Regions from separate parts of the Janthinobacterium sp. PSPC3-1 genome, predicted to be linked through region 1. Evidence: predicted binding sites of a transcription regulator. Region 1 holds the regulator's gene; the other holds the start of a gene.
What was found. Region 1 encodes sigma-54, which starts transcription at its own class of promoters, with help from an activator protein. Its sites were predicted from a motif close to TGGCANGNAANCTGCTTT; they were not measured.
Positions count from the first base shown of each region.

Region 2: the regulator sigma-54 is predicted to act here: its motif matches at 1,525-1,542, upstream of adh (aldehyde dehydrogenase).

Region 1 is NZ_JAFCTQ010000002.1:271,804-275,106, reverse strand. It holds gene lptA (lipopolysaccharide transport periplasmic protein LptA) at 1-530, shown strand, start outside; gene lptB (LPS export ABC transporter ATP-binding protein) at 530-1,288, shown strand; gene ACP7B7_RS03430 (RNA polymerase factor sigma-54) at 1,293-2,771, shown strand; gene hpf (ribosome hibernation-promoting factor, HPF/YfiA family) at 2,840-3,199, shown strand; gene rapZ (RNase adapter RapZ) at 3,281-3,303, opposite strand, start outside.
Region 2 is NZ_JAFCTQ010000063.1:5,930-9,232, forward strand. It holds gene adh (aldehyde dehydrogenase) at 1-1,435, opposite strand, end outside; gene pedF (cytochrome c-550 PedF) at 1,737-2,246, shown strand; gene ACP7B7_RS30525 (high-potential iron-sulfur protein) at 2,301-2,621, opposite strand; gene ACP7B7_RS30530 (methanol/ethanol family PQQ-dependent dehydrogenase) at 2,879-3,303, shown strand, end outside.

The DNA of each region.
Region 1 (3,303 bases):
GCGCCCATGCCGAAAAGGCCGACTCGGACAAGGAAGCCGTCATCACCGCCCAGCGCGGCCAGGTCGATGACATCAAGCAGACCCGCACCCTGACCGGCGACGTGGTGCTGGTGAAGGGCACCCTGACCATGAAGGCGGGGCGCGCCCTGATCACGGAAGATCCGCAGGGCTACCAGTTCATCACTTTCTGGGGCGAGGCGGGCAAGCTGGCCACCTTTCGCCAGAAGCGCGACGGCGAAGGCGACCTGTGGGTGGAAGGCGAAGCGGAACGGGTGGAATACAACAACAAGACGGAAGTCGTGAAACTGTTTTCCAAGGCCAAGCTGACGCGCCTGCAAGGCGTCAAGCCGACCGACGTGGCCAACGGCGCCTTCATTTCGTATGACAGCCGCAATGAATTATTCAATATGGAAAACAGCGACAGCGGCACCAGTTCCCCCGGCGCCGGCAGCGTGCGCATGGTGATCCAGCCGAAGAACAAGCCGGCGGCGGAGAAAGCCCCCGCCGCGCCTGCGCCAGGGAAGAAATAATGGACAATAATGTACGTTGCGGCAGCACCCTGATCGTGCGGGGGCTGCAGAAAACCTATGGCAAGCGGCAAGTCGTGCATGATGTGTCGCTGCAAGTCGAATGCGGCGAAGTGGTGGGCCTGCTGGGTCCGAACGGCGCCGGCAAGACCACCTCGTTCTACATGATCGTCGGCCTGGTGCCGTCCGATGGCGGCACCATCGATATCAGCGGCGTCGACATTTCCAGCCTGCCGATCCACCGCCGCGCGCAGATGGGCCTGTCCTACCTGCCGCAGGAAGCGTCGGTGTTTCGCAAGCTGACGGTGGAAGACAATATCCGCGCCGTGCTGGAAATCCAGACAGTCGACGGCCGGCCCCTGAAAAAGGCCGAAATCGAAGAACGCCTCGACAAACTGCTGGCCGACTTGCAAATTGAAAAGCTGCGCGAAAACCAGGCGCTGTCGCTGTCGGGCGGCGAGCGGCGCCGCGTGGAAATCGCCCGCGCGCTGGCCACCGACCCGCGTTTCGTGCTGCTCGACGAACCGTTCGCCGGCGTCGATCCGATCGCCGTGATCGAAATCCAGCGCATCGTGCGGTTTTTGAAGGAACGCAATATCGGCGTGCTGATCACCGACCATAATGTGCGCGAAACGCTGGGCATCTGCGACCGCGCCTACATCATCAACCAGGGCTCGGTGCTGGCGTCGGGCCGGCCCGACGACATCATCGCCAACGAGTCGGTACGCCGGGTGTATCTGGGCGAACACTTCCGCATGTAAGCCAATGAAACAATCCCTGCAACTGCGCACCTCGCAGCACCTGGCACTGACGCCGCAATTACAGCAATCGATACGCCTGCTGCAACTGTCCACGCTGGAATTGCACCAGGAGCTGGAGCAATTGCTGACCGATAATCCCTTGCTGGAACGGCTCGACGATCCGCTCGACCGCTCGCTGCGCCTGCTGTCCGATGGCGCCCTGAGTTCGACCGCCGCCCCCGGCGAAGCGCCACCGGCGCCGCCGGGCCAGGAAGCGCCGGCGCCAGCCGCCGAAGCGGAGTCGTTTGACGGCGATGGCGGCGAGAGCACGGCCGCGTCCGAGGGCGGCGACAGCGACTGGAACGAGGCCAGCCGCGGCAAGGCGCCCGATGACGAGGATTCCCGTCCGCAACTGGAGGCCCATCACTGCACCTTGCGCGAACACCTGATGGAACAGATGCGCGTGACCGTGCTGGAGCTGCGCGACCGCGCGCTGGTGGAATTGATCATCGATGCGCTCGACGACAATGGCTACCTGGAAGAGCCGCTCGACGATATCCTGGCGCGCCTGCCGGAAGAACTGGAAGTCGATGCGGATGAGCTGCGCACGGCGCTGTCGCTGCTGCAAAGTTTCGACCCGGCCGGCGTGGGTGCGCGCAATGCGTCCGAATGCCTGGCGCTGCAGATCAAACGCTTGCCGCAGGTGGCGCTGGTGACGCGGCGCATGGCCTTGAACATCGTCGAGAAACACCTGACCTGGTTCGCCCAGCGCGACTTCAACAAGCTCAAGAAAGCCCTCGACTGCGACGATGAAGACTTGCGCGAAGCACAGACCGTGATTCGCTTGTGCAACCCGCATCCGGGCGCCGTGTTCGCTTCCGACGTGTCCGATTACGTGGTGCCGGACGTGGTGGTCAAGCGGGCCCGCAATGGCTGGCAGGTATCGCTCAACAATGACGTCATGCCGCGCCTGCGCGTGAACGCCATGTACGCCAACCTGCTCAAGCAGGGCAAGGGCGAAGGCGGCATGGGTGCGCAGTTGCAGGAAGCCAAGTGGCTGATCAAGAACATGCGCCAGCGCTTCGACACCATCCTGCGCGTGGCGCAGGCGATCGTGGAACGGCAAAAGGATTTTTTCTCGCACGGCGCAGTTGCCATGCGGCCACTTGTGCTTCGCGAAATAGCTGATACACTGGGTTTACACGAGAGTACTATCTCGCGGGTAACAACCCAAAAGTACATGCTGACCCCGCATGGAATGTTTGAGTTGAAGTATTTCTTTGGCAGCCACGTCGCCACCGAAGCAGGAGGGGAGGCGTCATCGACGGCGATACGGGCCTTGATCGTGCAATTGACAGGAGCAGAGAACCCTAAAAATCCTTTATCCGACAGTAAGATTGCGGACATGCTGGGGGAACAAGGCATGGTGATTGCGCGACGTACTGTTGCCAAATACCGGGAAGCGTTGAAAATTCCGCCAGTGAGTCTGCGTAAGTCTTTGTAGTTTTTTCGGTTCCTCTGCGGGCCGGAACGATGGACACCGCACGAACCCGATCATCTTTAGGAGTGTGTATGAATCTCACCATCAGCGGACATCATCTCGAAGTGACACCAGCCATCCGTGAATACGTACAAACCAAACTGGAGCGCGTGAAACGCCATTTCGATCACGTTATCGATATTGCCGTGATTCTGACCGTCGACAACCTCAAAGAGAAAGAAAAACGCCAGAAGGCCGAAGTGAATCTGCGACTGAGCGGCAAGACCGTCTACGTGGAAAGCCTGGCGCAAGACCTGTATGCCGCGATCGACAGCCTGATCGACAAGCTGGACCGGCAAGTGATGAAGTACAAAACCAAAGTGCAAGGGCACGGTAAAGAGGCGATCAAGCATCTGCCAGACAACACTCCTGAAGAAGCCGCCGCCGTCTAGGCCTGCCGCTCCAGATTGTTGTGATCAACTAAGGGCGCGCTGTTTTATCTTCGCGCCCTTTTTTGCGCCCATTTTTCCGGCTCAGTTACGCTCGCGGTGGCGCA
Region 2 (3,303 bases), on a different contig from region 1:
CACGGCCGATACCCGACTGCTTGTAGCCGCCGAACGCGGCGTGGGCCGGATACAGGTGGTAGCAATTGGTCCACACGCGGCCGGCCTGGATGGCGCGGCCGACGCGGAAGGCGCGCGAACCGTCGCGCGTCCAGAGACCCGCGCCCAGGCCGTACAAGGTGTCGTTGGCGATGCGCAGCGCGTCCGCTTCATCCTTGAAGGTGGTGACCGACACCACCGGCCCGAAGATCTCTTCCTGGAAGATGCGCATGCTGTTGTCGCCCTTGAACACGGTAGGACGCACGTAATAGCCCTGTTCCAGGTCGCCGCCCTGCGTATTGCGCTCGCCGCCGGCCAGCACTTCGGCGCCTTCCTGCTTGCCGATGTCGATATACGAGAGGATTTTTTCCAGCTGTTCCTGCGACGCCTGCGCGCCCAGCATGGTGGTCGCATCGAGCGGATTGCCCTGCTTGATCTTGGCCACGCGCTCCAGGGCGCGCGCGATGAAGGCTTCGTAGATCGATTCCTGGATCAGCACGCGCGACGGACAGGTGCACACCTCGCCCTGGTTCAGCGCGAACATGGCGAAGCCTTCCAGGCATTTGTCGAAGAAGGCGTCGTCGGCGTCCATCACGTCGGCAAAGAAGATATTCGGCGACTTGCCGCCCAGTTCCAGGGTGACGGGTATCAGGTTCTGCGCCGCGTATTGCATGATCAAACGGCCGGTACCCGTCTCGCCGGTGAATGCGATCTTGGCGATGCGTTTATTGGATGCCAGCGGCTTGCCCGCTTCCAGGCCATAGCCGTTGACGATATTGAGCACGCCGGGCGGCAGCAGGTCGCCGATCAGTTCGATCAAGACCATGATCGAGGCCGGCGTCTGCTCGGCCGGCTTGAGCACCACGCAATTGCCGGCGGCCAGGGCCGGCGCCAGCTTCCAGACAGCCATCAAAATCGGGAAGTTCCACGGAATGATCTGGCCCACCACGCCCAGCGGCTCATGGAAGTGATAGGCATAGGTTTCCGAGTCGATCTGTGCAACGGAACCTTCCTGGGCGCGGATGCAACCGGCAAAGTAACGGAAGTGGTCGATCGCCAGCGGGATGTCGGCGGCCGTGGTTTCACGGATCGGCTTGCCGTTGTCGATGGTTTCGGCGGTGGCGATCAGCGACAGATTCGCTTCCATGCGGTCGGCGATTTTGTTGAGGATATTGGCGCGTTCGGTTTGCGAGGTCTTGCCCCACGCTTCCTTGGCGGCGTGGGCGGCGTCCAGCGCCAGCTCCACGTCTTCGGCAGTGGAACGGGCCACTTCGCAGAAGACCTGGCCGGTGATCGGCGTGATATTGCCGAAGTATTCGCCTTTGACGGGAGCGACGAATTTGCCGCCGATATAGTTGTCGTAGCGCTGTTTGAAGGGATTGGCTACGCCCAGTTTGCTGATGTCTGCCAGATTCATGTCGTCCTCTTTCTCGTTGGTTTTAGCTTCGATGAAGCCGCCGCGAGGCGGCCCTTGGAGTGTTGTGTCAGGTGATCCTGATCTCTTGTTTTGCAAATGCCGTGCCAGCCTTCAAACAGCGGCAATAGTCACGTGCCGCCGTGCAGGCTGCGTCAAATGGGATCATCGGCGTCTGGCAGTTGTTCCGTTTCTGAGCAACGGCACAGCGGCAGCGGCAAGGCGCATGGTGATGCGCGCGATGGCATACCGATTGCTACCCTGGTCATGACGCAATCAGCGCATAACCACAACGGAGACCATCATGACCCCACGTATTTCTACCACCACGAATAAAAACGCCCGGCGCCTGCGCACCGTGCGCCTTGCAGCCGGCGGCCTCGCCTGCATGCTGGCGGCCGCGGCCGTCTGGGCCCACGGCAATATGACGCCGCAGGCGGTCGACACGTCCACACTGCCACAATTGGGCGCCGAGTGGCGCACGGAAAACCCGTACCGTAACAATGCGGAAGCGATCCGCATCGGCAGCGCCGCCTATACGCAAAATTGCGCCCGCTGCCACGGGCTGGAGGCCGTCTCGGGCGGCATGGCGCCGGACTTGCGCAAGCTCGACAATGACTGCGCGGCCTTGCCTGATGCCAAGAAAAAAGATGGTTGTGCGCAGGAGATCGATCAATATGTGCTGGACACGGTGCGCCATGGCCGCTCGCGCAATGGCGCCGTCTACATGCCGCCATTCGAGGGGGTATTCAGCCAGGAGGCGATCTGGGCGGTAAAGGCCTACCTGGAAACACGACGCGAGATGCCTTTGTAAAGCCGCCCCATCCATCATCGGGAGGCGCTGCCGTGGCAGCGCCTTTTTCATGCTCTAAGCAGGAAGCTTGGCCCACGCCAGGCACCAGCCCGGCCCGGCAATCTGCTTGCGGCCGAACATGGCGCACCCCGCCCAGGCATCGTCCTTTTTCCCCTGGAAGAAAGAACAGTTGGCACAGTGCTGTGCCGGCTTGTGTTGCGGGTATTTTTTGGTATCGACCTTGTTCGTATCGTGGCGGTAGCCGAGCGCCTTGGCCTGGTCGCTGTCCTCGTCGACTTTCGGCGCGGTCGATTGTGCGCCGGCGAGCGAGGCTGCGCCCATGCCGCCGACGGCGAGCAGTTGGCAAAGAAAATGGCGGCGTGGTGTTTGATGCATGGTGGTCTCCTGTTGTCGTTATCAAGAAGGCGCAAGACGGCCTTGTCCCCTCCTTCAGCAACCCTTGTGCCAGCACCCGTTTGTCACGCACGGCGTAAGCGCACTGTGACAAAACAGCACAGCATCGCCTCGCCAACTGTGACAGTACGGCGCATACCGGATCGCCAGCGCCGTGGAAAAAGCCTGGCATGCATGTTGCTCAATTGGTCATCAGCGACCATGTCGCACCACCATAAAAACCAGCAAGGGAGACCAGCATGCAGCCAGTATTTCCACGTCCAATCGCTTTCGCCATCCTCGCCCTGATCGCCGGCGCCGTCACCGCCGCCGACAACAAGGTGACCTGGGACGATATCGCCAACGCCGACAAGGGCACGACCGAGGTGCTCAGCTACGGCCTGGGCCTGAAAGCGCAGCGCCACAGCCTGGCGAAAAAGATCAACACGAAAAACGTCGACCAGATCGTGCCGGCCTGGACCTTCTCGTTCGGCGGCGAAAAGCAGCGCGGCCAGGAAGCGCAGGCGCTGGTGCATGACGGCATCATCTATGTCACGGCCTCGTACTCGCGCATTTACGCGCTGGACGCCAAGACCGGCAAACAGCTGTGGGCCTATGAGCACCGCCTGCCCGACGATATCCGCCCCTGCTGCGACGTGGTCAACCGCGGCCCGGCCATCTATGG